One region of the Agrobacterium sp. rho-8.1 genome, then DNA from elsewhere that is predicted to be linked to it. Evidence: predicted binding sites of a transcription regulator. Region 1 holds the regulator's gene; each other region holds the start of a gene.
What was found. Region 1 encodes PhoB, which activates phosphate uptake and scavenging genes when phosphate is short. Its sites were predicted from a motif close to TGTCATNNANCTGTCAT; they were not measured.
Positions count from the first base shown of each region.

Region 1 (7,445 bases):
GTCGGTCTTCATCAACTTCATGGGCTTTCCGCGCTCGGCATCTCTGGTCGGTGGCTTCGTGTTGACGCTGATGACCTTGCCGACGATCATCATCGCCACCCGTGCGGCGCTGAAGGCCGTGCCGCCATCGATCCGTGCTGCGGCTTTGGGACTGGGCGCCTCGAAGATGCAGACGATCTTTCACCATGTTCTGCCGCTGGCCATGCCGGGTATTCTGACCGGCACCATCATCGGCCTGGCGCATGCTCTGGGCGAAACCGCTCCCCTGCTGTTGATCGGCATGGTCGCCTTCGTCGCAAACTACCCGACAACGCCGATGGACCCATCCACGGCCTTGCCGGTCCAGATCTATATGTGGGCAAACGAGGCAGAGCGCGCCTTTGTCGAACGGACATCCGGCGCTATCATTATCCTGCTGATGTTCCTCGTTGTCATGAATGTTGGCGCAATTCTCTTGCGGCGTCGCTTCGAGCGGCGCTGGTAGAAGGAGCTTAGAACGATGAATATGTTGTCGGAAGCAGCAATGGAAAAGGCGCTGGACAAGAAAATGAATGACGTTTCTCATAAGATGATCGGCAAGGACGTGTCCGTCTACTACAGCGACAAACGGGCGCTCTACGATGTGAACCTCAACGTCCGCGAAAACACCGTGACCGCGCTCATCGGACCATCGGGCTGTGGCAAGTCCACGTTCCTGCGGACGCTGAACCGCATGAACGACACGATCGACGGTTGCCGCGTCACGGGTAAGATCACACTCGATGGCGAAGATGTCTACGACAGCAACATCGATGTGGTTGAACTGCGCGCCCGCGTCGGCATGGTGTTCCAGAAGCCGAACCCGTTTCCGAAGTCGATCTACGAGAACATCGCTTACGGCCCGCGCATTCACGGTCTTGCTCGCAACAAGGCGGATATGGATCAGATCGTCGAGGCCAGCCTTCAAAAGGCAGGCCTGTGGAACGAAGCCAAGGATCGCCTTTTGGAGTCCGGCACGGGCCTTTCGGGTGGTCAGCAACAGCGTCTGTGCATCGCCCGCGCGATTGCCGTCAGCCCTGAAGTCATTCTGATGGACGAGCCTTGCTCGGCGCTCGACCCGATTGCGACGGCCAAGGTCGAGGAGTTGATCCACGAGCTTCGCTCCAACTACACCATCGTCATCGTGACCCACTCCATGCAGCAGGCGGCCCGCGTTTCACAGCGCACTGCGATGTTCCATCTGGGCCACCTCGTCGAAGAAAACGACACCGACAAGATGTTCACCAACCCGGATGACCAGCGCACGCAGGATTACATCATGGGTCGCTTCGGCTGATCCCGTCGTTGATTGCAACCCATCGCGTCGAACCGCTTGAGCCCGACAGAGCTTGCGGCCAGCCGCATCGAAACTGGAGAATTCGACCATGCCGACAAACTCACACATCATGTCCGCGTACGACGAAGAACTGAAGTTCCTCAGCCGCCGTATCGCTGAAATGGGTGGCCTTGCGGAGCAGATGTGCAGCGATGCGGTGCGCGCACTCGTCAATTCCGATGCTGCTTTGGCCCAGAAGGTCATTTCGGACGATACGATCCTCGACAACGCCGAACGCGAAATCGGGGACAAGGCAATCGTGACCATTGCCAAGCGTCAGCCGATGGCGGCTGACCTTCGCGAAATCATCGGTTCGCTGCGCATCGCCGCTGATCTGGAGCGCGTGGGCGACCTTGGCAAAAACACCGCCAAGCGTGTTATCGCGGTTGCCGGAACCGGCGTGCCCCGCAAGCTGGCCCGCGGCCTCGAGCATCTGTCCGAGCTGGCCTTGGTCCAGTTGAAGGACGTTCTGGATGTCTATTCCACCCGTTCGGCGGAAAAGGCGCAGACCATCCGCGAACGCGACGAGGAAATCGATGCCATGTACACCTCGCTGTTTCGCGAGCTGCTGACCTACATGATGGAAGACCCGCGCAACATCACCACCTGCACACACCTCCTGTTCTGCGCCAAGAACATCGAGCGTGTGGGCGACCATGCGACGAACATCGCGGAAACCATCTACTACATGGCCACCGGCAGCCAGCCGGCAGGCGAGCGTCCCAAGGACGACAGTTCCAATACGCTCGGTGCGATCACCGAGTGAATTTCCTACAAGCCTGGCGGAGTCACTAGTCATGGTGCCGAAAATAGCAGTTGTCGAAGATGAAGAGGCGTTGAGCGTTCTTCTTCGCTACAATCTCGAATCCGAAGGTTACGACGTGGACACGATCCCGCGTGGTGACGAGGCGGAAATCCGCTTGCAGGAACGTACCCCGGATCTGCTCATTCTCGACTGGATGCTGCCAGGTGTCTCTGGCATCGAGCTGTGCCGTCGTTTACGCATGCGCCCTGAAACGGAACGTCTGCCGATCATCATGCTGACGGCGCGTGGCGAGGAAAGCGAACGCGTGCGTGGATTGGCCACAGGGGCCGATGACTATGTGGTCAAGCCGTTCTCCACGCCGGAACTGATGGCGCGCGTCAAGGCCATGTTGCGCCGCGCCCGGCCCGAAGTCCTGTCATCCGTTTTGAAATGCGGCGACATCGAACTGGATCGCGAAACCCACCGCGTTCATCGCAAGGCCCGCGAAGTGCGCCTGGGACCTACCGAGTTCCGTTTGCTGGAGTTCCTGATGGTATCGCCCGGCCGCGTTTTCTCCCGCTCGCAACTTCTTGACGGCGTATGGGGGCACGACATCTACGTGGATGAACGCACGGTGGACGTCCATGTGGGCCGTCTGCGCAAGGCGCTCAACTTCTCCAGCATGCAGGATGTTATCCGCACCGTACGCGGCGCAGGATATTCGATGGAAGCCTGACGTCTACGACGAAGGCAGATGCGACGTGACGCATCGAAGAGCGCGCGCCCATAATCGACGCATATCAGCAATGTGCGTTTACGTATGGGATCGCGTGGTTGCTCTAGGCTCATCACAAGCCGGTGGGGGCCTCGCTTAAGCTACGCTGAAGATATGATGTGTTGGACAGATGTGGATCTGGGGTGATAAACAACCGGGATACCCGAACGTTTCAGAGCTCAATATCGTCAACAAAAGCAAACGATATCGGATGGCCACTGATATGATGACAAGGGCTGATTGAAATTATCTGAAAATTAAAGTTTGACTATCCGACCGGAAGGCTCTATTAATTGGTTGTCGATATTTTTCTTGCTGAGCTTTGGTTGCCGCGCGATTAGCACCGCGTTTTGAACTAACCCTTTCTTCAAAAAAATCGCTATAATCGCACGCAGGGCATCAGTTCTGCGATCTATCTCTTATGCTTTGAAAGGGTTCATTATGACCACAGGCACAGTAAAATGGTTTAACTCCACCAAGGGCTTCGGCTTCATTCAGCCTGACAACGGCGGCACAGACGCATTCGTACACATCTCCGCTGTAGAGCGTGCAGGTATGCGCGAAATCGTTGAAGGCCAGAAGCTGAGCTACGACCTTGAGCGCGACAACAAGTCGGGCAAAATGTCTGCTTGCAACCTTCAGGCTGCTTAAATAACGGGATCTGCTTTCCCTTGACCACGGATGTACTGGCACTGTTGAAAGCATGAGACCAACCGAGGTCAGGCACTTTGCCTGGCCTTTTTTTGTGCTGCTTGGCGGCACTCGCTTCGGGTACTGTGCCTTTATGGCGTAACAGGCTCCAGGCTGCTCGATCCACCACGCATCGGACTTCCAGCAAATCGATCCCGATTTCAGGCCGGCGCGACAGGAAGGAAATTTCATGTCTGAAACACACAGCAAATCTCGCAAACAGGCAGAGATCGCATTCGGCGCGACGCAGACGCAATTTTTTGCGCGTGGCCATGCGGTTGACGAACTGAATTCGATTACGCAAGCTCGTGAAGAAAAGACGCTCAGACTGCGCGAAGCGCGTCTTGCCAAAGAATTGCAAGACAGCCTGAACCCTGCACCCGCCCCGACGAAACGTGGTAAGAAGTCCTGATCGCAGGATCAGTATGACCACTCAACTGGAATAGAGATTTGAGAAACACTAGAAACATCAAGAACAACGAAGTCTCCGAACAACGCGGCGCCGCGGCTGACGCAAAGGCTGCTCTTTTGAAGGCCTATCGCGAAGCCAAGGAAGCTGCGGCACCCATGCTTGAAGCCAAGCAGGCCGAACAGATTGCCGTTGCCGAGGCCCGCAGAGCGCGCCAGGCTGAACGCGACCAGCAAAAACGCGACGAAAAAATCCGCCTCGAAGCAGAAGCCGCCGAAAAGCAGGCTGAACTCGAAGCTGCGGCAAGTGCTGAAGAAGACGCCCGTAAGCTGGCCGACAAAAACCGCATCGCCCGCGTCATCGAAGACGAAGCCGCTTGCAAGGCAGAGCGCGATCGCCGCTATGCCAACCGCAAAGCCCGTCAAGGCTGAACCATCCGCCAAGATCAAGCAGCCGTTCAATCGAAGGGCTGCGATCTGGCCGGGTGCCTTGTCAAACTTCTAGCGGCGTAGGGCACTAACCCGGACACGGCATTCTCAGCGCTCACCGCTCAGGCAGATCCCTGTCTGGGACGCTTTTTGCGCACAGCATAATTCTTCTCCTGAATATTTCGGTCCAACGTCAAGCTCATCGCTCTATAAGAGTTCATGGGATGATGGTGGACAATTGATATGAGCGTTTGGCGTCGTAAGGCCATCGAGGCTGCACCCGAACTGCGCGATGAGATCGAACGCGCCTGGTCGCCCATGGCTGCATGGATAGAGCTGCGCCCGTTTTTCGAAGACTGCGTGAAAAACGACAGAAGAGAGAAAGCCCGGCGTATCGTGCATTACGCCCGCTATTGTCTTGCAGCTCCACACGCAGATATCAACACCGCTGCGGCGGTTGGCTTCATTGAACATCTGGCCGACGATGAACAGGTGCCTCTCCGCTTGCCCGAACTCATCACGACTCAAGAGGTAGAAGAGTGGCGCACCATTCTGACCTATCACACCGAAGCAGTGATAATAGACGCTTTGAGCGAAGCGTGCCGACGTCGAAGACATCACAACACTTCACACATTAAAAAAGCGGGCCAATGACCCGCTTTTTTATCATCATAATGTGTTTCTCGAACCTTCAGGCTCTGCGGCGTTCGCTCACAGGCTGGTACGCCATCTTTGCGTGGAATTTGCAGTAAGGCGAGGATTCAGACGCGTCGCAGCCGCAGAAATGGAAGTCATCCTTTAGCGGATCGCCGACCGGCCATTTGCAGGTGCGTTCCGTAAGTTCCGTCAGTGTTAGACGCAGCGATGTCGGCAGAACCGCTGTGTTGACCGGTGCGTAGTCAAGAACCCGGCCTGTATCGGTATCCTGATCGTTCGACGTTGCTGTGCGCACCGTTGGACGTGGTGTCGCAGCACGTGCCTGGAAGGTATTTGCGGCGCGGGGTGCAGCAGACGGTGTCGCGACCGTTGGGCGCTTTGCTGCGGGACGTGACGTAGCAACTGTGCCGCCTGCTTTCGCGCGGCCGGGCAGGTTCAGACGGTGGACTTTGCCGATAACGGCATTGCGGCTGACACCGCCAAGTTGTGCCGCGATCTGGCTCGCGCTCAGGCCCTCGGCCCACAACCTTTTGAGTCTCTCAACGCGTTCGTCAGTCCAGTTCATGCCGCTTCTCCGCTTGTCGCGCAGGCCGAATCATTCTCTAATGCCGTGGAGTGAACCACGCGCAGAGTGTCCGCCAGATTTTAGGTGACTAGTTCCGCCGCTTGCAGTCTAGTAATTGAAGATTAACCTAATCGTCGGGTGACTCTCTGACAAGAGTCGTGGGAATCATCTGGAATCGATTTTCCGGTTTTCCCCAACTTGCTGCATTTGTGAGTCAGAAAAGCAACACCTCGTATGGTGTCCCAAATTGCCTACCATGGCTTGAGAAAGCCGGAAAATACGGACATTTGTTGACATCGCCAGGTGAAGTGACAATAGTGATCGCGTAAGAGGAAGACGACCAGAAGCCGCCGCGAGGCGGCATTTTTGATTTTCAGGCACGGGATGACCGGTAAGCCCTCATGAGAGCGCCTTTCGCGCAAGGAGTGACACTGCCATGGCCGACACCGCGCCATTGTTCGATACGTTTTCCAGAGCTCCTCTGCGCTTTGAACGAGGAGAGGGCGTTTGGCTCGTTACGGAAAACGGCGAGCGATATCTGGATTTCGGCGCGGGGGTAGCGGTCACATCGGTTGGTCACAGCCATCCTCACATGGTGGACGCTTTGAAGTCGCAGGCAGAGAAGGTGTGGCACCTGTCCAATCTCTACGAGGTTGAGGGGCAGGAAGTGCTCGCCAAGCGGCTGACGGATGCAACTTTTGCGGACAAGGTGTTCTTCACCAATTCGGGTGCAGAATCCCTGGAATGCGCCATCAAAACCGCGCGCCGTTATCATTACACGCACGGTCATCCGGAAAAATTCCGTATCATTACCTTCGAAGGCGCATTCCATGGGCGCACGCTGGCAACGATTGCCGCCGGTGGACAGGAAAAATATATCGAAGGTTTCGGCCCGAAGGTCGAAGGCTTCGATCAGGTGCCGTTTAACGATCTCGACGCGCTGAAAGCGGCGATCTTACCGGAAACGGCAGCGTTGCTGATCGAGCCCATTCAGGGTGAAGGCGGTGTTCGCCCTGTAACCCCAGAATTTTTGCGGGAACTTCGCTCGCTGTGTGATGAACATGGCCTGCTGCTGATTTTTGATGAAGTGCAGACCGGTGTTGGCCGCACGGGCAAGTTCTTTGCGCATGAGTGGTCGGGCGTGACGCCGGATATCATGGCGGTGGCCAAGGGTATCGGCGGCGGTTTTCCGTTCGGCGCTTGTCTTGCCACGGCAGAGGCCGCGTCCGGCATGACGGCTGGCGTTCATGGTACGACCTACGGCGGCAACCCGCTGGCGATGGCCTGTGGCAACGCGGTGCTGGATATCGTTCTGGCCGAGGGCTTCCTCCAGCATGTGCGGGATGTGACGCTTGTGTTTCGTCAAGGACTTGCATCCTTGAAGGATCGCTATCCTGATGTGATCGAGGAGATCAGAGGCGAGGGCCTGCTGATCGGCGTCAAGGCGAAGGTGCCGTCATCGGATCTGCTGCACGCCATTCGCGCAGAGCGGCTTCTGGGCGTTCCCGCTGGTGACAATGTCATCCGCCTGCTGCCGCCGCTTGTCGTGACGGCAGAAGAGGCGCGAGAGGGGTTGGCCCGGCTCGAACGAGCTGCGGAAAGCCTTACGACGAAAATGGCAAGAAGCGCTTGAACGCGCATTGTTCAGGCAAGCGCCAAGCGCGGCCTGCACCAACGGGACTATATTGAAATGGCATCAGCAAAGCATTTTCTAGACCTTTCGGCCGTCGGTTCGGAAGACCTGCGGGTTATTATGGACGACGCCCGTGCCCGAAAGATTGCCACCAAGAACGGCACGGCGGAAAAGCCGCTGGCTGGCAAG
Region 1 is NZ_CP192788.1:264,883-272,327, forward strand. It holds gene pstA (phosphate ABC transporter permease PstA) at 1-484, shown strand, start outside; gene pstB (phosphate ABC transporter ATP-binding protein PstB) at 500-1,315, shown strand; gene phoU (phosphate signaling complex protein PhoU) at 1,404-2,120, shown strand; gene phoB (phosphate regulon transcriptional regulator PhoB) at 2,152-2,835, shown strand; gene RMR21_RS01365 (cold-shock protein) at 3,316-3,525, shown strand; gene RMR21_RS01370 (hypothetical protein) at 3,755-3,976, shown strand; gene RMR21_RS01375 (DUF6481 family protein) at 4,015-4,404, shown strand; gene RMR21_RS01380 (DUF7674 family protein) at 4,645-5,055, shown strand; gene RMR21_RS01385 (GcrA family cell cycle regulator) at 5,093-5,623, opposite strand; gene RMR21_RS01390 (aspartate aminotransferase family protein) at 6,060-7,256, shown strand; gene argF (ornithine carbamoyltransferase) at 7,314-7,445, shown strand, end outside.

Region 2 (7,445 bases), 950 kb from region 1:
GAAATCGATCAGCGCGGCTTCAAGGCTTGCCTGATCGTCCACTTGAGCGAAGTCGGCTGTGGGAATGCCGCAATCATTGAGGAAGCGTTTTTCGGTCAACCGGTCCTGCGAGGCGCTGAGTGCTTGCGCTGGTGGATAGACGGGAACGGAGGCAGCCAACGTCTGAGCCGCAACAACAGGGACGTTTTCGAACTCGTAAGTTACGACGTCACACACGTTTGCCAGTTCAGCCAGCGCTTTTTCGTCATCATAGGCAGCGACGATCTGGCGGTTACAGACTTGTGCTGCCGGACAGTCTGCCTGTGGCTCCAGCACGATGGTGCGGAAGTTGAGGCGGGCTGCTGCCATGGCCAGCATTCGCGCCAGCTGACCGCCACCGATAATGCCGATGGTTGCCGATTTTCCGATTACTGCCAAGGTCATTGCGGGGTGTCCATGGGGTATTCCGCAATCGCAGCCGTCTGGCGGGCGCGATATTCATCCAACCGGTCGGCAAGGTCTTCATCGGACAGCGCCAAAACGGCTGCAGCGAGAAGGGCTGCGTTGATGGCACCGGCGCGGCCTATCGCGAGCGTGCCGACGGGAATGCCTGCGGGCATCTGGACGATGGAATAGAGGCTATCCTGGCCCGACATCGTCTTCGATTGCACGGGGACGCCGAACACAGGAAGCGGGGTGAGGGCTGCTGTCATTCCTGGCAGGTGGGCTGCACCACCTGCACCGGCGATGATGACCTTGAAACCCTCCTCGCGCGCGCCGCTGGCGAAGCTGAACATGCGCTCGGGCGTGCGGTGAGCGGAAATGATGCGGGCTTCATATTCCACATCCAGCGCATCCAGCGTATCGGCTGCGTTTTTCATGGTTTCCCAGTCGGACTGGCTTCCCATGATGATGGCGACGGGCGGTGTCTCTGTGCTCAACGGTCTCTCCGTATCAGGCGATGATGTCGGGGATAATATGGTCTTCGATCTGGGTCATCTTGTCCTTGATGACCAGTTTCTTCTTTTTCATTCGCTGAATGCGCAATGCCTCGCAGTTGGTCTGGATCATGGCATTGATCGCGACATCATAGTCTTCATGCTCCTGGCGAAGTCGCGCAAGCACCAGCCGAACGTCGGCCTGATCCTGATCGGGCATCTCTTGTCGTCCCCATTTGATACAGCCGGACCGCCATCCGGCCATTTTGTTTTCGGTCTTCGTGCCTGTACCATCAAATGACGGTAACGGGAAGTTTCCCGTGTCAGCATTTTGCCCCGATATTGCCTTGATTTCTCCTTCGACAACGGCTGTCTTCCATGTCACATTGGTGTCGTAAACCTGAAACTCCAGCGATGGAGCGCTGGAGGTAGGTTCAACAAGGAAGGACGGGCCGCATGACCATTCAGGCTCATATAGCATCGCTGGAAAAGAAACACGGTGCTCTTGAGGAGGAGCTCGAAACTGTTCTCGCTTCCCCCTCTTCGGATGATAAGCAGATTGTGGATCTAAAACGCAAGAAACTGCGCCTGAAGGATGAAATGCAGAGGCTGCAAGCCTCGACCAAGCATTGATCGAATCATATCTTTGTTGCCTGACGTCAGTATAGTTTACGTCGCAGCCTGAAAGCCCGGCTCTGATTGCTCTCGCGATCAGGGCCTTTTGTTTCTGTAATTGTCTCAGTTCTAAAAAGGCAACCCGTCCCACAGAAGCTTCAACGCTGCCAAAAGCGCCATCGTATACATCAGCGGATAAAAAATCGCGGGCTTCATGTATTTCACAATTTTTGCCCCCGCGAAGGTTGCGGCCATGGCAACGGGCAACAGCATGGCTGAGGTGGTGAGGTTGGTGGCATCCAGTGCACCAAGGGCAAAATAGGGTATGAGCTTGATTGCGTTCATGATTGCAAAGAAGCGAACGCTCATGCCGGTATAGACTTTCGGGTCCAGTTTCAGCGGGAGCACGTAGATCTGGAAGGGCGGGCCACCGGCATGTGCCACGAAACTGGCGTAACCTGAAAGGGTAGACCAGATCGTGGCCTTTACCGGGTTCTGGCCTTTTGGCTGGATTTCGCGCCCGCCGCGTGCGGTTGCATAGGCTTCGAAGAAATAGCGTGCGACGAATATAATCGTGACGCTCGCCACCATAAGGCGCATGGTATCGGGAGAAATCATGCTCGACATTGCCCAGCCAAGGGTGATGCCCGCGATCGCCCCCGGAAGCATGATCAAGAGTGTCTGGCGGTGATTGTAGTGACGCCAGACCATCAGCGCGACCATATCCATCACGATCAGAATCGGCAGAAAGATTGCAGCCGCCTGCACAGGCGGGACGGCCAGCGCCATCAAAGGTACACCCATCAATGCCAAAGCGCCCCCGAGCCCGCCCTTGGAAAGGCCGACGAGGATGACTGCCGGTATGGCGACGAGGAAAAAATGGAAATCGGTCAGCATGGATGGACGGTTGATCCTTTCGTCAGTCCGGTTTATCGGAAGTATCACATGAAAACGAGTGCAGATAACGCAGGAAGCGTCCGGTCTGCGGAAAATGGAAAAACCGATGACTGCACCCAAAGACCGCTGCCGACTCGTCCTGATCGTTCCTGCGCACGACGACGCCGATCATCAGGCCAAAACCTTGGAGGATGCATTGCGCGGCGGCGACGTGGCCTCCGTCATCATTCCGCAATACGGTCTCGATGATGCGACATTCCAGAAGCTGGCCGAAACTTTGGTGCCGATCGTTCAGGAAGCGGGTGCCGCAGCGCTTGTGGCGGGCGATAGCCGGACGGCCAGTCGCGTCAAGGCCGATGGTTTGCACGTGAATGGCGGTGCAGAAGCCCTGTCCGAAGCCGTCGAGAGTTTTTCGCCAAAACTCATCGTCGGTGGTGGCAATGCCGATGATCGTCACAAGGCGCTTGAGCAGGGTGAAAGCAACCCGGATTACATGTTCTTCGGAAAGCTGGAAGGCGATATCAAGCCGGAAGCGCATCCCAAGAATGTGGCGCTTGGCGAATGGTGGGCCTCGATGATCGAAATCCCGGCCGTCGTCATGGGCGGTTCGGATGTTGCTTCGGTGGTTGCCGTTGCAGAAAGCGGCGTCGAATTCGTGGCCCTGCGCGAGGCGGTTTTTGGTCACGCTGGCGGCGTGGCACAGGCAGTTGCCGAAGCGAATGCGTTGCTTGACGAAAAAGCGCCACGGTTTGGCGGTTGATACAGGCGATGATCGCTCGTTTCCTTCGTTTCCACCCGTCTGTTTTGGCTCTTGCGCTGGCTTGCGCCTTGATCCCGCACGTCGTTTTTGCGCAAGATGCGACCCTGGCCCAGCCACAGGCCGATTTATTGCCGGGTGTCGGAGCGAACGCACCGCAGCCTGACGTGACGCCGACGGATGGGGATACGGATTTTGGCCCGGCCAAGCCCGATGCGCCTGAGGTTCTGTCGCGTCCCTCCGATCCGAATGCCGATCCGATCCGCAAGGGCCGCGTGGGTGCGGGCGACCAGAAGGATCTGCAGCCGTCCGAAGGTGTGAACGTCTACCAGCGTATGGGCGCCGATCTTCCTGCGCTTCCGCGGGAAAAGAAATTTTTAGGCAAGGTCGATGAAGCCTTCGGTCACTATCAGCGCGGCGAATATGTTCAGGCGTTGTCGAAAGCGCTGACCCGCGCACAGGCTGGCGACGCAGCGGCGCAGACGCTGGTTGCTGAAATGATGTCGCGTGGGTTCGGTATTGCGCGCGACGACAAGACCGCAGCCTTCTGGTACGAGCAGGCTGCCAAGGGTGGCGATGCCGTCGCCATGTTCAAATATGCCCTGCTGCTGATGGAAGGCAAGATCGTCAAGCATGACAAGACACTGGCTGACGATTACATGCGCCGCGCTGCACAAGCGGGAAATGGCGAGGCCGAATTCAACTGGGCGCAAATCCTCGTATCGCAGACGCCCGGACCCAACGGCTTGCAGGCCGCCCTTCCATTTTACGAACGATCCGCTGAAAAGGGCATAGCCGACGCGCAATATGCTGTTTCGCAAATCTATTGGAACCTCAAGGACATCCCGGCCGACAAAAAGGCAAAAGCCCGTGATTGGCTGACGCGCGCGGCAAAAGCCGGTTTTGATACGGCACAGGTTGATCTCGGCGTCTGGTTGATCAACGGCGTGGGCGGCGAGCGGAACTTGGAAGACGGCTTCCGCTGGCTCTATGGCGCTGCCCAGCGCGGCAATGTGGTTGCCCAGAACAAGGTCGCCCATCTTTACATTCAGGCGCTTGGTACCAAGCCCAATCCCGTCGAAGCTGCGAAATGGTACGTGCTGTCACGCCGCGCGGGCCTCAAGGACGCAAGCCTAGAGGATTTCTATCTTGGCATCGAAGAGGATCAGCAGAGACAAGCGATCGACGCCGCGAACCGTTTCCGCCCAACTTGAGTTCAGATCGTCTTTCGGCTTTTTACCTTGAATTCCAGCGCGTTTTGTGGTCTTGAACCGCAAACTTTCAATCAGAAACCGCATTTGCGTGCCTGCCGGAAATCTCGGCTAGCAGGTTCAGCCACCTTTCAGGAACATCGTCATGGCCCGTTCAGCCCTTCTCAACGTCATGGTTCAGGCCGCTCTCAAGGCTGGAAAATCTTTGTCGCGTGACTTCGGTGAAGTGCAGAACCTGCAGGTCTCGGTCAAAGGCCCTGGCGATTTCGTCTCGCAGGCCGATCTGAAGGCTGAGAAGATTGTCCATGACGAGCTGATGAAGGCCCGCCCGACCTACGACTTCCTTGGCGAAGAAGGCGGCGAGGAAAAGGGTTCCGACGGCGCCCATCGCTGGATCGTCGATCCCCTGGACGGAACCACCAACTTTCTGCACGGCATCCCACAGTTTGCCGTCTCCATCGCGCTGGAGCGCAACGGCGAAGTTGTTGCCGGCGTGATCTTCAACCCCGCGACAGACGAGCTTTACACCGCCGAGCGTGGCAGCGGCGCGTTCCTCAATGATCGCCGCATTCGTGTCGCCGCGCGCAAGCAGATTACCGATTGCGTCGTCAGTTGCGGCGTTCCGCATCTGGGTCGCGGCAATCACGGCAAGTTTCTCGTCGAGCTTCGTCACGCCATGGGCGAAGTCGCTGGCATCCGCCGCTTCGGTGCGGCGTCGTTGGATCTCGCTTATGTTGCGGCTGGCCGTCTTGACGGTTTTTGGGAAGCAGAGCTGGCGCCTTGGGACATGGCCGCTGGTCTCGTTCTGATCCGTGAAGCTGGCGGCTTCGTCAGCGACATGAAGGGCGGACAGGACATTCTCGGGACAGGGAGCGTCGTTGCCGGAAACGAATATATCCACAAAGCGCTGAGCGAAGTCATCAACCGCCCGATACCGGGGCGTTGATTGCTGTCATGCCGTCATCCTGGCCTTGAGCCGGAATTCAGCAGTGTTGCGTCTACTGTGCAAAGTAATGTTGTGCGATCAAGGGGTTGATCGTACCGGTCCCGCATAAGATGCGGGATGACGCAAACGGTCCTCTCGACGGCCCTGTTATCAACACACCTTGCATAAACACTTTGGCCTCCGGCTTTTCACTTCAATTCGTCGTAATTTTCCACTAGCGTCCCGTCGTAACAGCGATGACGCGATGCCGAACCGCTTTCAGACGCGTTCACGCGGACGTTGCGGCAGGTCCAGAGGGAATGAGCATTATGGCGGATACGGAACGGCTCGATGTTGGCGTCGAGAGGTCGGTAACGAAAGAATATCATCACAAGCTGTCGAGCCCCACGCCGTTTTTGTGGACTATGGTCCTCTTCCTGATCATCGTCGCCTTCCTCGCTGCCATCCTCTTTCGGCAGGCGCAAACGGCGTTCATGACCAATCCGGGCCTGAACGGCTTCATTCTCGGCGTTCTGGTTATCGGCATCATTCTGGTGTTCACCCAGATTCTTTTGCTTCGCCCCGAGGTGAGCTGGTTCAACCGGTTTCAGGCGGCGGGCACCGTGGACAAGGCCGGACGAGCGCCCAAGCTGCTGGCACCCATGCGCTCGGTTCTCGACAGACGCGCCGAGGTTCGCCTGTCCACCGTCACGCAACGTTCGCTGCTGGATTCGATCGCCACGCGTTTGGACGAGTCGCGCGACACATCTCGCTATCTCATCGGTCTCCTGGTTTTCCTGGGCCTGCTCGGCACCTTCTGGGGCTTGATCGGCACCATCGCTGCCATTAGCGACGTCATTCAGGGGCTTGACCCCACAGCGGGTGATACCAACGACATTCTCTCCTCTTTGAAATCGGGTCTGACCGCGCCCCTTTCTGGCATGGGTACGGCGTTCTCGTCCTCGCTGTTGGGCCTATCCGGCTCGCTCATCCTCGGTTTTCTCGATCTCCAGGCCGGGCGCGCCCAGAACCGGTTTTATACCGAGTTGGAAAACTGGTTGTCGTCCGTGACCGATCCCGGCAATGACGTCGTCAGTGAGGGCCGCTCGTCCAGTCACGGTGCCGTCGGCACAGAACGTTCGCTCGCTGCCATGACCAGCCTTGCTGAGGGTATTCAGGGTCTTGTCAAGAATATGCGCGGTGAACAGCAGATGCTGCGTGACTGGATCGAAGCGCAGCAGGAGGAATCGAAATCCCTGCGCCGTACGCTGGACAGGCTGTCGGCCCGCATGGACGCCGAGCAGAAAAACACCGGCCGCTCCGCTCGCCACGACAACGGGAGCGATTGATCATGGCGCTTGGGCGCAATCGCCGTCGCGATCGTAGTGTCGATTATTGGCCGGGCTTCGTCGACGCCCTGTCGACGCTGCTCATGGCCGTCATGTTCCTGCTCACGGTCTTCGTGCTGGCTCAGTTCATTCTCTCGCGGGAAATTTCCGGCAAGGATGAGGTGCTGAACCGGCTGAACAATCAGATTTCCGAACTGACAGAATTGCTGGCACTGGAAAAGGGCAGCAAGCAGGACATCGAAGATACGCTGGCCAATCTGCAATCCACACTTGCCGTATCGGAAAGCGAACGCTCGCGGCTGCAGTCCCTGCTGGATTCCGGCGCAGGCAACAGTTCCGCCGCCAATGCCCGCGTTGGACAACTGTCTGGTGAACTCGAGGACGCAAGACAGTCCGGCGCACGCGCCTCGGCCCAAATCGATCTTCTCAACCAGCAGATCGCAGCCCTTCGTGCCCAGATCGCCTCGGTCGAATCTGCCTTGCAGGCGTCCGAAGCAAAAGATACCTCCTCGCAGGTCAAGATTGCCGATCTCGGTCGCCGCCTCAATGTGGCGCTTGCCCAGCGCGTGCAGGAACTCAACCGTTATCGCTCCGATTTCTTCGGACGTCTGCGGGAAATCCTCTCGGATCGGGAAAACATCCGTATCGTCGGTGACCGCTTCGTCTTCCAGTCGGAAGTGCTGTTTCCGTCCGGTGGTAACGATCTGAACCCGGATGGTCAGACCGAGATGGCCAAGCTCGCGACTGCCATCGTTGATCTCGCCAAGGAAATTC
Region 2 is NZ_CP192788.1:2,361,077-2,368,521, reverse strand. It holds gene RMR21_RS11815 (5-(carboxyamino)imidazole ribonucleotide synthase) at 1-423, opposite strand, end outside; gene purE (5-(carboxyamino)imidazole ribonucleotide mutase) at 420-887, opposite strand; gene RMR21_RS11805 (YdcH family protein) at 934-1,137, opposite strand; gene RMR21_RS11800 (YdcH family protein) at 1,374-1,550, shown strand; gene RMR21_RS11795 (sulfite exporter TauE/SafE family protein) at 1,662-2,429, opposite strand; gene RMR21_RS11790 (thiamine phosphate synthase) at 2,536-3,189, shown strand; gene RMR21_RS11785 (tetratricopeptide repeat protein) at 3,198-4,400, shown strand; gene RMR21_RS11780 (inositol monophosphatase family protein) at 4,543-5,343, shown strand; gene RMR21_RS11775 (flagellar motor protein MotA) at 5,652-6,671, shown strand; gene RMR21_RS11770 (peptidoglycan -binding protein) at 6,674-7,445, shown strand, end outside.
Region 2: RMR21_RS11800 (YdcH family protein) is a predicted target of PhoB. The motif match lies at 1,297-1,313, and genes of this name have one in related genera.

Region 3 (7,445 bases), 1.4 Mb from region 1:
TCCATCGGCGGGTAGGCCGAGGCGCTGCTGCTCACGCTGTACAGCGATGCGCGTGCCGGAGCCGAGGATGCCATCGATCTTGCCGACATCATGGGTCTTGGCGTCGAGCTTTGTCTGAAGTTCCTTCATCGCGGTATCGTCAAGGCCGGGCTCAGGATTGCCCTTGGCATAAACCGGTGCACCCATGAAGCGGGTCGCGAAATAGGCGGCTGACGTGGTGTAGATGAAGGACTGATTCCATTCCAGATAGATGTTGAAGTTGGGGTAGGTGATGAAGGCCGGGCCTTTGCGGCCCTGTGGCAGGATGAGGGCTGCGGGCAGGGCGCCAAAGCTCTTGTTGCCATCCTTTGGCGCAACACCGAGGTTGAACCATTCGCTTGCTGTCAGCGTACCGCCAAGGCCGGATTTTTCCCAAGGCAGGTTCTCCGGTACGGAAACTTCCTGGATCCAGGGCTCGCCCTTCTTGAAACCGAGATGCTGGATGAATTTGGCTGCCGTCAAGATCGCGTCCGGGCTGCTCGCCTTGACGTTGACGTGACCATCGCCATCACCATCCACGCCGAAAGCGATGATATCCTTGGGCAGCATCTGCACCTGGCCGATTTCACCAGCCCAGGCACCAGTGTTGGTGGCCGGATCGAGATCGCCGTGCTGAACCATTTCGGTGAGCGCTATCAGTTGGGGGCGGAATAGCTCCGGGCGGCGGCAATCATGCGACAGTGTGACGAGAGCGTTGCGGGTGTTGAAATCGCCCTGAACCGCGCCGAAGTCGGTTTCCATGGCCCAGAAGGCTGCAATCACGCCTGCAGGCACGCCATACTCGTCTTCGGCACGCTTGAAGGCAGCGGAGTATTCCTGAATCTTCTTGCGGCCCATGTCGAGGCGGCCTTGGCTGACGGTGCGCTGGGAAAATTCGAGGAAGGTCTGGCGGAACACGCCCTGGGCGCGGTCACGCGATAGAACCTTCTGGTCGATTTGCACGCCGGCCAGCGCCTTGTCCACGGCTTCTGCTGGCACGCCCTTGCCGACAGCTTCCGTCTTTACGCCTTGCAAGAAGGTGTTGAGATCACCACCGCAGGCGACCTGCTTCGGGTCATCCGGCGAGGTAACGAGGGGAACGGCCAGTGCGGAGCCGCAGGACAATGTGAACACGGTTGCAGCAAGTGCGAGGCTGCGTGGCGAAAAGCTGGACATCAGAATTCCTCAAATGGGCGATTTAAACCATGCGTTCGCCAAGTTTTGTGGCGGAAGCGTGGGCAAGACGATGGAAAAGCACCAACGGACGGATGTTTCCAACGTCATGTCTTCGATGCACAGCACATCTGCTGGAATTGCCGCAAAAATCAAGTTGAAAACTATGAACTAGCCGCGCGGCTGGTTTGCGGATGCCACCCATGTGCGCCAGTTCTTTTCCGAGCCGGCAAAGACATTGATATCTGTCGGCGTGCTGATGCCAGGAATGACGCCGGTGCCGGTGTATTGCCAGAACGCCCATTGGCGGTCGCTGTAGATCTGCGCTGGGTGAGCGGCGACGGAGCGGACCCAGAACGGGTAGTTCTTGAACTGGCCGACCAGATTGTCACGGTGGAAATCAACACTGGTGTAGATGATCGGGCGCTTGCCGTAGTGGCGTTCGATGCGTGTGAGGAATTGCTGTATCTCGGCACGGACCACCTCTGGTGAAGGCCGTGTCTTGCAGGTTGGGGAGGCGGGGTTCCATTCCACGTCCAGCACCGGCGGAAGCTTCATCGCCTCTTTGGGCACGGTGCGAATGAACCAGTCTGCCTGGGCATCTGCCGTCGCGCAGAAATAATAGAAGTGGTAGGGCGCGTGCGCCACGCCTGCGGCTGACGCTCCGCGCCAATATTCGTCGAAGCGCGCATCGACACGGTCCGTACCTTCGGTTGCCTTTATGAAGGCAAAGGAGACACCGGATTTGCGTACCGTGGCCCAGTCGATATCGCCATTCCACTTGGACACGTCGATGCCGTGTACCTCATGCGTGTGGGGTGAGCGTGCGCCAAAATCCTGTGGATCATTATCCTTGAAGCGCGGCTTACCAACGGATGCCGTTTCGAGGAAATCGTAACTGGTGGAGGTGCAGCCGCTCAACAGGAGGATGGACGCGAAAAGAGCCGGAAGTAGCCGCTGCATGATGATCCCAGTGAAACGAATGAAAGTCCGCGCGGTCGCCCCGGAGAAGCGCCGTAATCTTCTGTTTACCATAACAGGGTAAACAAGGTGTTATGGCAAGTCGCGAGGCCTTAAATTCTCATATTCAATAGTCTCGCGCGGTTTCAAGCGCCTGGCAGGGTCAGCACGGCGCGCCAAGCATAGCCACGAGCGATCGGCTCGAATTCCATCGTTGCATTATGGGTACCCGCCAAGGTTTCCAATGCGTAGCGCATATCAGCGCGCGGAGTGACGTGAAATTTGGCAAGCCAAGCCTGAAGAAGGGTACGGAACCATTGCGGCAATTGCTCCTGCTGGCCAAAATCGACGATATGCAGGGAGCCACCAGGCGCCAGCGCCTGCATGGCGCGCTCGACTGCTTTTTCCCAATCGGGGATCATGGAGATGGCGTAGGAAATCATGATTCGGTCAAAACCTGAGCTGCGTCCGAACTCACTCAGTTTGAAGGTTGTTGCGTCGGAAACGCGAAAGATCGGGCGTTCGCGATGTGCACTAAAGTTCTCGCTGGCGGTCGTCAGCATCTCGGCAGAAATATCCAACCCATAGAACTTGGCCGCGGGAAACAGGTTAGATGCACGCAGTAAATTGCGACCGGTCCCGCAACCGACCTCCAGCAAACTGCCGCCTTGCGGGATATCGAGTTTCTCGATGGTGGTATCGCGACCCAGCAGATAATATTTGCGCGTCAGATCATAGATGTGCCGCTGGTTGCGATACATCTTGTCCATCAAGTTTGCGTGGTTGACATCACGAAGGCTAACATTGTCACCGATGCTTTTCATGCCTGCGCCCTCTGATAGATATGGAAGCCACCATAGATGGCGGAGCGGTCACGCGCGTTGAGTTCCTGCGAGCGCTCGGCCAAATAGGACCATTGGGCGCGAATATCCGGCGAGAGGCGGCCTTCGATGACGCTCTTTTCGGCTGCAGTGCGGAAAATGACGCGGGCGTCTGTCGCTGCCGTGCGGCTGATCTGCGACCACAGTTCGTTGATTTGCGTGTCCGTCATCCAGTCCTGCGCGTCCAAAAGTACGTAGCGATCTACCGAGGATGCCGGTTTGGATGCAAGGAGTTCTGTGAATGTGGCGTGGTTTACGGAGACGCGCGCGGCATTCCTACGGATTGCGGGATAGTAATCGGTGCGCAGATAATCTGGCAGGTTACCCTCCTGCGCTTGCGGATAACGGCGCACAAAGGCCTGCCAGGCGAAGTAGTTGTCTTTCAGCGGAAAATCGCAGGCGAGTTTTTCAAGACGTTGGCGCAGAACCGGTGCGATCGTGTTGCCGTCCGAAAGGCTCGCGAGTTCGTCGTACTGGCGTGGTGGAATACCGAGGCCGAAGAGCGAGCTCTTGCGCTTCGTCAGCCAGCGGATCATCGGCTTGTCGAAGAGGGGCGCGACTTTCTCGTCAAAGAACTGGCGTTGCTCATCCATCGAACGGGCATTGGCCATGTCCTGAAGCTTCACACCGTGCAGGCGGGCCAGAACGTGGCCCACGCCAATGAAGCGGCCGAGCAAGCCGGTGCGATAGATGTTGCCGTTGAACACAGAAATCCGACGGCGGCCGGTCATCTTGCGTTTCGACCAATAGGCGCGTGTCTGCGGGTCGAGGTTGGGGGCGATGAAGCGGTCGTAACCTTCGCTGTTGGAGCGCACATTGGCGTGACCGAACTGGCGCACGACATCGCCATGGTTCGGCAGGTGACGGAACGCTGCGAGTTTCAGCTTGTTGAGGGCGATGTGGTGCGGATTGAGATCCACCACATCGATGCGAGATGGATTGCGCGACAGGTATGCAAGGACGTTGCAGCCGCCCGATCCGATGGTGACGATGCTGTGGCCATCGCGCAGCTCCATCGCCTGCATATCGACCTCAGGGTCTTCCCAGATTTGTGGGTATACCAGACCGGAAAACAAAACACCGAACAGTCGCTCCGACAGACCGCTGATGGACAGAGCCTTGTGTTGAAGCAGCGCAGTCTTGAGTTTCACGTTTTTGCTGAAACCGGTTTTCGGCGCGACACTGGTCATCTGATTCCACCTCTCATTCGGTTGAGAGGCGTTTAGCGGCGAGACGCAACAGTTTGATGACGAGGGGTGGGGGGATGGGATTGGTCGCCACATTTCGCAGCCGGTGAGCTGGGCTACCCCCTCTGTCTTGCCGGACATCTCCCCCACAGGTGGGGAGATCGACTCGCGGCGACCTTTTGGCCATCTCTCGCGTCGACAGTGAAGTGGTGTCAGAGCACCCAGCCGATCTCCCTCCTTGTGGGGGAGATGTCCGGCAGGACAGAGGGGGGTAGCCCCACCTGCTGCCGTATGATGGCTGGAACTCGTCCTACTTGCGCAGAACGTGCAGCATACCCTTGCGCTTGGCGTCGTAATAGTAGCCGCGGGCATAAAGACGCACGGCGTTATCGCGATCGTTGTCGGCCACCAGCCATGCACCACTGAGATATTTCACGGCATATTTCAGGTTGGTTTCGGCGTCGAAGAGGCCGGAAGCGGGGCCGTCGAAGCCCATGGAGCGTGCCGTGGCGTGCTTGATCTGCATGAGGCCGAAATGGCCGCCGTTGACAGCATTGGGGTTATAACGGCTTTCGCGCATGACCACGCGGTGAACGAGATCTTCCGGCACATTATACATGGTGGCGTATTTGGTAATGAGGCCGCTGAGCTTCTGACGTCCAACCATGGATGGCGCATCCAGTGAAGGCGTGATGACTTCCCGTGTGCTGATGGCGGCAAGAGCTGCGTTTTGCGGCGCAGACGCATAGGCAAGCATGGCACCCTGCGGCTTTGGAACCGGGATGACGCTTTGCTGCTTCATCATTTCTTCGGTCAGCGGAATGGCTGCGGCTGACGGTGTTCCGGGCGCGCCGGGTGCTGGCGGAAAGCTTCCCTTGAGTGCGACGACCTGCGGAAGGGCAGAAATTGCCGTTTGGTGAGCCAAGGCTGCCGCTGCAGGTGTTGTGGCAGCCGGTGCTGCAAGAGCGACCTGGGTGGCCGTCTGTGGCTGCATCTGCGTGTCGATAGCAGCGGCGGCTGCAATTTCCGATGCTGGGGGAAGTGCAACGCGGCCACCCTTGAGGGCGGTTGAGGTCGGCAAGGTCGTTGTCGTGGTGTTGGAGGCGAGTTGGGTGGCCGCTGCTGCGGTTTCCGTCGTCGCCGCGGCTGCTGCCGTTGCAGGAGCAGGTGTCGCACTTGCAGTCGGGGTGGTGGTCGTTTCTGCGGATGTTGCTGTAACCGAGGCTATCTTCGGGTGCGATGGATCGCCCTTGGCCGAATATTCGACGCTTGTGCATCCTGCCAGTGCCAGCGCAAGGCCCACCGTGGACGAGGTAAGAAGCGCCGATCTTCGACCAAAACTGCCTGAAAATTTCATGCTGCCGCCCTTGAGTGCGCCTGTCGCTCGATACCCCCGTTTCAAGCGAAGCAGGCAGTCCCTATCCGGCGATCATTAACCTATCGTAAGGTTTCGGGCAAGCGGCGACTTAACAGCAATGTCTTATGCAGCGATACGGCGGTATCCGGCGGTGACGGCGCGACCGGCTATAAAGCTCTTTCGCTTTGAATTCTTTGCTTTTTTGCTAACCGACATCCGCCGCACAGAGGTAATCGTAAAACGTGCGAAGGTTGCCTGCAGGCCAAGGCATACGAGCGCGATCAAAAGAAGGACCGCCTGCATTTGCGTGACCATTTCAACCACGTCGCGGGTGCCGTTCAAAAACTGCATGAGGAAAGCGACAAAAAAGCCGAAATAACGCAAACGCAACGCCGCCATTACGAAGCAGTCCGAAAACACGGTGCCGAAGGATTTTCCACGCAGATTGTCGTTGTCGGCATTGGCTTCGCGCGCGGCGGGCGTCGCAATTGTCCACAGGCTGAACAGCATCAGCCACGCCATGCCAGCCCAACGCGCTATATCGACAAGCGTGGAGGGCAGGAGTTCGGCGCCGACGACGATGATGGAGGCTGCGGTAACCGTTGTGACGATGCCAAGCGTCGCGCCGGTGACGGCTGCGACCATGGCGCGCTTTCCGCGTATGGCGGTATAGCTCGCGACTTTGAAGGACACGGGTGAGGGCAGTGCGAAAAGGATGGCACAGGCTAAGCAGAACACCAGCCAGACTTGTGCGGACATGTGCTTTCCTCCTAGCCCTCCCTGCACGTCATTTTTCTGTAACCTACAGTATCACCCCAGAAACCGAAACGCATTTCTGGGGTGATCGGTTCATAACGTCGAGAGCGGTGTGTTTACGCCACAGTTTGCGGTTCCCAGCATCATGCGGCGTAAAGAGGCGTTTTTATGCTCTATGCCGCTTTGTAGGACTGGCCAATCTGGTCCATGACCTCGCCAAACCACGGTGTCGACAGGTCGAAGTGCTTGCCGCCCTTGATGCGCGGAAATTCGATAGTGCGCAGCTTGCCGCCCTGGTCCTCGTCATGGCCGATAACGCCCGAAACCTTGTTGAGTGCGCTTTCCACCGCCAGATCGACCATGCCCTGAATGAGGCGCAGGTCCTGGCCATTGGCAGGGGCGGAGCGCGCGTAGTAGCCTGACTTCTGTACCATCGTGCGTTCCGCGCCGATCAGGCTGGCGAACTGCTTCTGGAACCAGCCGCCGACATTGATCGTGTCGATCTTGACGTGACCGAAAGCATCGCGCTTGACGGTTTCGCCTGATGCTTCGCGCTCGGCAACGATCGAATCAAGGCCCGCACCTTCCGAGACGAAGAGTGTGACGAAGCCCGTCTTTTCCATCGTCTTCTTCAGGCGCTCGGCTTCGGCCTGGATATCGAAGGCCATTTCCGGCAGATAAAGACCATCGATGCTCTTTAGCTGTGGTCCCATCAACAGGCCATCGACATATTCATTGCCACGGGTCTTTTGAATATAGGCGCGCGCCGTTGCCGCCGTCAGCCAGCCGCAGTGGCGACCCATGACTTCGTGAATGACGAAGGTCTTGGGCGCAGCGCTTTGTTCGTTGCTGACATTGTCGAAGAAATCAGCTCCAACTTCCGCTGCCGTCCACGCACCTAGCGACTGCTTGATCGGGACGACGTCGTTATCGACGGTTTTGGGCAGGCCGACGACGGTGAGGTTATAGCCATTGGCGCCGAGATAGGCCGCAAGATCCGCGGCCGTCGTGTTGGTGTCATCGCCGCCGATGGTATGCAAAATGGTGACGCCATCCTTTGTCAGACGATCTGCCGCCACGGCCAGAGGGTTTTCACCTTCCTTGACGAGCCCG
Region 3 is NZ_CP192788.1:1,957,420-1,964,864, reverse strand. It holds gene RMR21_RS09895 (lytic murein transglycosylase) at 1-1,194, opposite strand, end outside; gene RMR21_RS09890 (glycoside hydrolase family 25 protein) at 1,363-2,154, opposite strand; gene RMR21_RS09885 (class I SAM-dependent methyltransferase) at 2,298-2,975, opposite strand; gene RMR21_RS09880 (BtaA family protein) at 2,972-4,222, opposite strand; gene RMR21_RS09875 (transglycosylase SLT domain-containing protein) at 4,530-5,576, opposite strand; gene RMR21_RS09870 (LysE family translocator) at 5,700-6,335, opposite strand; gene RMR21_RS09865 (pyrophosphate--fructose-6-phosphate 1-phosphotransferase) at 6,506-7,445, opposite strand, start outside.
Region 3: RMR21_RS09880 (BtaA family protein) is a predicted target of PhoB. The motif match lies at 4,268-4,284, and genes of this name have one in related genera.

Region 4 (7,445 bases), 320 kb from region 1:
GGAACCGGTGTCGTCGCTTATCATGCTGGCCGGTATCTATTACGGCGCGCAATATGGCGGTTCGACCACGGCCATCCTCATCAATATGCCGGGTGAATCCTCGTCTGCCGTCACCGCCATCGATGGCTACCAGATGGCGCGCAAAGGCAAGGCGGGCGTGGCACTGTCGGTTGCCGCCATCGGTTCGTTCTTCGCCGGTACGGTCTCGACGTTCCTCGTGGCGATTTTCGCACCACCGCTGACAGCCATTGCGCTGCAATTCGGCGCTGCCGAATATTTCTCGCTGATGGTCGTTGGCCTCGTGTCGTCCATCGCGCTGGCACACGGCTCCATCATCAAGGCGCTGGCGATGGTGGTTCTCGGCCTGCTGCTGGGCCTTGTCGGCACGGATATCTATAGCGGCACGCCGCGCTTCACGCTCGGCATCCGTGAATATGCCGATGGCCTGAACTTCGTCGCCGTTGCCGTCGGTGTTTTTGGTATCGCAGAAATTCTGCGCAATCTCGAAAACGAAAAGACGCGGTCCGTGTTGATGGCCAAGGTCAGCGGTCTCTTGCCCAGCAAGGAAGACTTCAAGCAGATGATCGGCCCCGTTTTGCGCGGCACGGCCATCGGCTCGGCTCTCGGCATTCTGCCGGGCGGCGGTGCGATCCTTGCGGCTTTTGCGTCTTACACGGTCGAAAAGCGTGTCTCGAAACATCCGGAAGAGTTCGGCCATGGTGCCATCGCCGGTGTAGCTGGCCCTGAGTCAGCCAACAATGCCGGTGCGCAGACCTCGTTCATTCCACTTCTGACGCTCGGCATTCCTGCCAACCCCGTCATGGCGCTGATGATCGGTGCCATGATCATTCAAGGTATCGTCCCTGGTCCCAATGTCGCCACCGAGCAACCCGCACTGTTCTGGGGCATCATCGCGTCCATGTGGATTGGCAACCTGATGCTGGTCATCCTCAACCTACCGCTGATCGGCCTGTGGGTGAAGCTGCTGACCATCCCCTACTATGTGCTGTTCCCCATCATCATGGCCTTCTGCGCCATCGGGGTCTACAGCGTCAACTCCAACGTCTACGATCTCTATGCCGTCGCCTTCTTTGGGCTCATCGGTTATGCGCTGGTCAAACTGCGCTGCGAACCGGCACCGCTTCTGCTCGGCTTCGTGCTGGGGCCGTTGCTGGAGGAAAACCTGCGGCGAGCGATGATCCTGTCGCGTGGCGACGCGACGACCTTTGTCACGCGTCCCATCAGCGCGACGCTGCTGCTGATTGCACTGGCGGTTCTGGTCGTCGTCTTTTTGCCGAGCGTCAAGAAAAAGCGCGAGGAAGTCTTCCAAGAAGAGGATTGATCGCCTGTTCGATCTCGAAAATGTCAGGGGCCGGGCATCATGTCCGGCCTCTGTCTTGTTTGTGGGATACAAAGCTGGCAAAGCAGGCCTTTGACAGGAGATCCCATGGCCGACGACAGCGAAAACCGTATCATTGCGCTCGAAGAAACCGTGGCGCATCAGGCAAAAACCATCGAAGAGCTTTCAGACCAGTTGACCGAGCAATGGAAAGTGGTCGAGCAGACGCGCGCCAAGCTGGACCGGCTGACCGACCGTTTCCTGAACCTCGAGGAGCAATCGCTCGAGGCCCCCGCCATCACCAAGCCCCCGCATTATTGAGGACAGCACCATGAGCAAAGGCATTGCCATGTCTGCTTCCGATGTTATGGCGTTTTGGAAAGATGCTGGACCTGAAAAGTGGTTCGACAAGGACGCTCAATTCGACGCAACGTTCCATGACCGCTTCAGGGATTTGCATTTCACCGCCGCACGGCGCGAGCTGGAAACGTGGTTAGAGACCGCTGAGGACAGCCTCGCTCTGTTGCTGTTGCTGCTGCTGGATCAGTTTCCCCGCAACTGCTTTCGCGGCACGGCGCATATGTACGCGACGGACCCGCTCGCTCGCCACTACACTCAAGAAGTCCTGCGGCGAGGCCATGACAAGACAATCGATCCCGAGCTTCGCATCTTCCTTTATCTCTCTTTGATGCATTCGGAAGACCTTGAGGACCAGCACCTATGCTGCAAGCTGTGCGAACCGCTGGGTGAACGCTATCTGCCGTTTGCGATAGAACATCGCGACATCATCGAACGCTTCGGTCGTTTTCCGCATCGAAACGAAGTTCTGCTGCGCAAGAGCACTGCGGACGAAAAACGCTTTCTGGAAGAGGGCGGGTTTGCCGGCTGATCGAGTTGACATTACCGCATGAAAAAGCCGCGCATTCTTGTCGAAGCGCGGCTTTGTCGTAGACGTCAAAGGCTGACATCAACCGTCGAAGAATTCCTTCATCCGGGCAAAGAAGCCGGTGGATTCAGGGTTGTTATCCTTGGACGACAGTTCATCGAATTCCTGTAGCAGTTCGCGCTGCCGTTTCGTCAGCTTCTGCGGTGTTTCGATCTGGATCTGGATATAGAGATCGCCTTGCTGCGCAGAGCGCAGCACAGGCATCCCCTTGCCCTTCAGACGGAACTGCTTGCCCGCCTGTGTACCCTCGGGCACGGTCACGCGCGACTTCGTGCCGTCAAGCGTCGTCACATCGAACGTGCCGCCTAGCGCTGCCGTCGTCATCGAGATGGGCACTGCGCAGTAGAGGTCGGCACCATCGCGCTGGAAGAACTCGTGCGGTCGCACCGACAGGAAGATGTAGAGGTCGCCGGACGGGCCACCCCGCATACCGGCCTCGCCTTCGCCTTGCAGGCGAATGCGCGTGCCATCCTCGATACCGGCTGGAATATTGACCGACAGCGAGCGCTCTTCCGTCACACGGCCCTGACCATTGCACTTGGTGCAAGGATCGGTGATCGTCTGTCCGCGACCGTGACAGGTCGGGCAGGTCCGTTCCACTGAGAAGAAACCCTGCGCTGCGCGCACGCGGCCAGAGCCTTGGCAGGTGGCGCAGGTTTTCGGCTGCGTACCGGGCTTTGCGCCCGAACCGGTGCAGACATCACAGGTGATGGACGTCGGGACACGGATTTGCGCGGTCTTGCCTGCGAAGGCCTCTTCCAGCGAAATTTCCATGTTGTAGCGAAGATCGGCACCACGTTCGCGTCCGCCGCTGGAGCGACGCGCCCGCCCGCCTCCCATCATCTCACCGAAAATGTCTTCGAAAATATCGGAGAACCCGCCGCTGGCACCGCCGCCGAAGCCGCCGCCTGCATTGCCCATTCCGCCTTGCTCGAAGGCCGCATGACCGAACCGGTCGTAGGCAGCCCGCTTTTGCGGATCTTTCAGTGTTTCATAGGCTTCGTTGAGTTCTTTGAATTTTTTCTCGGACTCGGCGTCACCAGGATTCTTGTCCGGATGATACTTCATCGCGAGTTTGCGGAAGGCGCTTTTCAGCTCTTTTTCGTCAGCTGTCCTGCCAACGCCAAGTGTTTCGTAAAAGTCTGCTTTCGCCATTAATCAACAAGCCCCGGAAATGGATTTCCGGCTGCACGAGGCAGCCGGATTTCAGTCAAGCATCAATTGGGTTTCAAGATCCACACTTAGGCGGACTTCTTGTCGTCCTTGATTTCCTCATAGTCGGCATCGACGATATCGTCCTTGCCGCCTTCCGCAGAGCCTTCGCCGCCTTCAGCCTGCTGCGCCTCATAGATCGCCTGACCAAGCTTCATGGAGACTTCCATAAGTGTCTGTGTCTTGGCCTGAATGTCATCTGCATCCGGCTCGGATGCTTCAACAGACGTCTTCAGCGCTGCGATGGCATCTTCGATGGCCTTGCGGTCCGTCTCGGAAACCTTGTCACCATACTCCTTCACCGACTTCTCGGTGGAGTGGATCAGGCTTTCGGCCTGGTTCTTGGCTTCCACACCGGCGCGACGCTTCTTGTCAGTCTCGGCATTGGCCTCGGCATCCTTGACCATCTTTTCGATGTCGGCGTCTGAAAGACCACCAGATGCCTGGATACGGATCTGCTGTTCCTTGCCGGTACCCTTGTCCTTGGCGGAAACCTGCACGATGCCGTTGGCGTCGATATCGAAGGTGACTTCGATCTGCGGAACGCCGCGGGGTGCCGGCGGCAGGCCAACGAGGTCGAACTGACCAAGCGACTTGTTGTCGGCGGCCATTTCGCGCTCACCCTGCGAAACGCGGATGGTCACGGCAGACTGGCTGTCTTCGGCTGTCGAGAAGGTCTGGCTCTTCTTCGTCGGGATCGTCGTGTTACGGTCGATCAGACGTGTGAAGACGCCACCCAGTGTTTCGATGCCGAGCGACAGAGGTGTCACGTCGAGAAGCAGAACGTCCTTAACGTCACCCTGCAGAACGCCAGCCTGAATGGCTGCACCCATGGCAACCACTTCATCAGGGTTCACACCCTTGTGCGGCTCCTTGCCAAACAGCTGCTTGACGATTTCCTGCACCTTCGGCATGCGGCTCATACCGCCGACGAGAACCACTTCTTCAATTTCGGCTGCAGTCAAGCCAGCATCCTTCAACGCTGCCTTGCACGGTGCAACGGTGCGCTGGACCAGATCGTCAACCAGGCTTTCAAACTTGGCGCGGGTCAGCTTCAGTGTCAGGTGCTTAGGACCAGTCGCATCCGCCGTGATGAACGGCAGGTTGATTTCGGTCTGCTGCGAAGACGACAGTTCGATCTTTGCCTTTTCAGCGGCTTCCTTCAGGCGCTGAAGCGCAAGCTTGTCGCCCTTCAGATCAATCCCTTGATCCTTCTTGAATTCGCCAGCCAGATATTCGACCAGACGCATGTCGAAGTCTTCGCCGCCAAGGAAGGTATCGCCGTTGGTGGACTTCACTTCGAAAACGCCGTCGCCGATTTCCAGAACGGAAATATCGAAAGTGCCGCCACCCAAGTCGTACACGGCAATCGTCTTACCTTCCTTCTTGTCGAGGCCATAGGCCAAGGCGGCAGCGGTCGGCTCGTTGATGATGCGCAGAACTTCAAGACCGGCGATCCGGCCTGCGTCCTTGGTTGCCTGACGCTGTGCGTCGTTGAAGTAGGCGGGAACCGTGATGACGGCCTTTTCGACCTTTTCACCAAGGTAGGATTCGGCTGTTTCCTTCATTTTCTGAAGAATCATGGCAGAAATCTGGGAAGGGGAGTAGCCCTTGCCCTGTGCCTGAACCCAGGCGTCGCCGTTGTCACCCTTGACGATCTCGAACGGAACGAGGCCCTTGTCTTTCTCGACAGTGGGGTCTTCATAACGGCGACCGATCAGACGCTTCACGGCAAACAGGGTGTTGGTTGGGTTGGTGACGGCCTGACGCTTAGCAGGCTGGCCGACCAGACGCTCGCCATCGTCGCTGAATGCAACCATGGAAGGGGTCGTGCGCGCACCTTCCGCGTTTTCAATAACTCTAATATCCTTGCCGTCCATCACTGCAACGCAGGAATTGGTCGTGCCAAGGTCGATACCGATTACTTTTGCCATTTTTCTTCTCTCCTTGAAGCGAGTTGTCGGAACCCCGGGAGGCATTCCACTGACAACTCCTTGACTTGGATGGGTCTTCCGGTTTTGTCAGCATTTCTGCTGGTCTGCGGGGTATATAAGGAGCGATTTTTCAGGCTGCAAGGCGATAGCGCTGCTGAGAGGTGCAAAAAAAAGAAATGAAGCCCTCATATGCGAATGAAGCCCCTGCGCGTGCAGACATTGGATCCGAATGCAAGAAACATTGGACGTTTGGGTATCGAAGCCAAATCCTTGGAAACCGTCACGTGTCTGTCACGCACGGCCCCTATAGGCGAATGTATCTTCAACCAAACACCCATCCCGCGAGGTTACCATGCGCAAATTTCTCGCGCTGCTTGTCGCAACCACCGTTCTTGCCGGTGCCGCACAGGCTGCGACCGTTTATCCCCTCGACCGCGCGACGATCCTGTCCGGCTCGCCTTTTGATTTCAAGGTCGAGTTCAAGAGCGTCGTAAAACCTGAAGACGTCAAGATCATGGTCAATGGCCAGGATTACAAGGCTGTCTTCGGGTCCGACGTTACGTTCACGGCGGAAGAAAAGGGCAAGGAAGACAAGGTGCTCGGGTCTGCTGTCATTCTGCGCGGACTTAAGATCGCCAAGGCTGGAGATTACAAGGTCGAGGTCTCGGCAGGCTCCGAAACCAAAAACGTCACATGGACGGTTTATGGCACGCCTGAGAAGCCAAAAGCCAAGAATATCATCTTCCTGCTCGGCGATGGCCTTTCGGTTGCCCACCGCACGGCGGCCCGCATCATGTCCAAGGGCATGACTGAAGGCAAAGCCAACGGTCGCCTCAACATGGACGAGATGGACCGCATGGCGTTCATCGGTACATCCTCTACAGAAGCTGTCGCCACCGACAGCGCCAACACCATGTCCGCTTATATGACCGGCCACAAGACAGCCGTGAACGCGCTTGGTGTATATGGCGACCGCACGCCTGCAAGCCTTGACGACCCACGCGTCGAGACGATGGCAGAGGCGCTGCGCCGCCAGACCAAGAAGTCGATCGGCATCGTCACGACCTCCGAATTGCAGGACGCAACGCCTGCGGCCGTCGTGTCTCATACCCGTAAACGCGCCGACAAGGCCGAGATCACCGGCATGATGTACGACGTCAAGCCAGAGGTCGTTCTGGGTGGTGGCTCCGCCTACTTCCTTGGCAAGGACACGCCCGGCTCCAAGCGCAAGGACGACAAGGATTACATCAAGCTGTTCAAGGAAGCCGGTTACACGCTGGCAACCGACAAGAGCGAGCTGGAAAAAGCCGAAGGTTCCAACACGGGCAAGCTTCTGGGTCTCTTCCACCCGTCGAATATGGATGCGGTTCTTGACCGCAACTTCCTTAAGAAGGGAACCGTCGACAAGTTTCCGAACCAGCCTGGTCTCGTCGATATGACCAAGGCCGCTCTTGGTGAGCTTTCGAAGAACCAGGACGGCTTCTTCCTGATGGTTGAAGCGGCAAACATCGACAAGATGTCCCACCCGCTGGACTGGGATCGCGCCGTGATGGAAACCATCGAATTCGACAAGGCCGTCGGCGTCGCCCGCGAATTTGCGGCGAAAAACCCGGATACGCTGATCGTCGTCACCGGCGACCACACCCATGGCGTTTCCATCATCGGCACCGTCGATGACGACAAGCCGGGCGATGAAATGCGCGCCAAGGTCGGGACCTATGCGGAAGCCGGATTCCCGAACTACGAAGACAAGGATGGCGATGGTTATCCGGACCGGATCGACGTCAGCCGCCGTCTGTTCCTCAATGCCAATAATGGTCCTGACCATTATGAAACATTCCGTCCGAAGATGGATGGTCCTTTCGTTCCGGCAATCCAGAACGAAAAGAAGGAATATATCGCCAACGAAGCCTACAAGAACGTTCCGGGCGCCGTTTTCGTCCAGGGCAACATCCCGAAAGAAGGCGATAGCGGCGTTCATGCCGTCGACGATATCGTGCTTCAGTCCACCGGT
Region 4 is NZ_CP192788.1:2,996,324-3,003,768, forward strand. It holds gene RMR21_RS14560 (tripartite tricarboxylate transporter permease) at 1-1,342, shown strand, start outside; gene RMR21_RS14565 (SlyX family protein) at 1,448-1,660, shown strand; gene RMR21_RS14570 (DUF924 family protein) at 1,671-2,228, shown strand; gene dnaJ (molecular chaperone DnaJ) at 2,307-3,440, opposite strand; gene dnaK (molecular chaperone DnaK) at 3,527-5,431, opposite strand; gene RMR21_RS14585 (alkaline phosphatase) at 5,784-7,445, shown strand, end outside.
Region 4: RMR21_RS14585 (alkaline phosphatase) is a predicted target of PhoB. The motif match lies at 5,710-5,726, and genes of this name have one in related genera.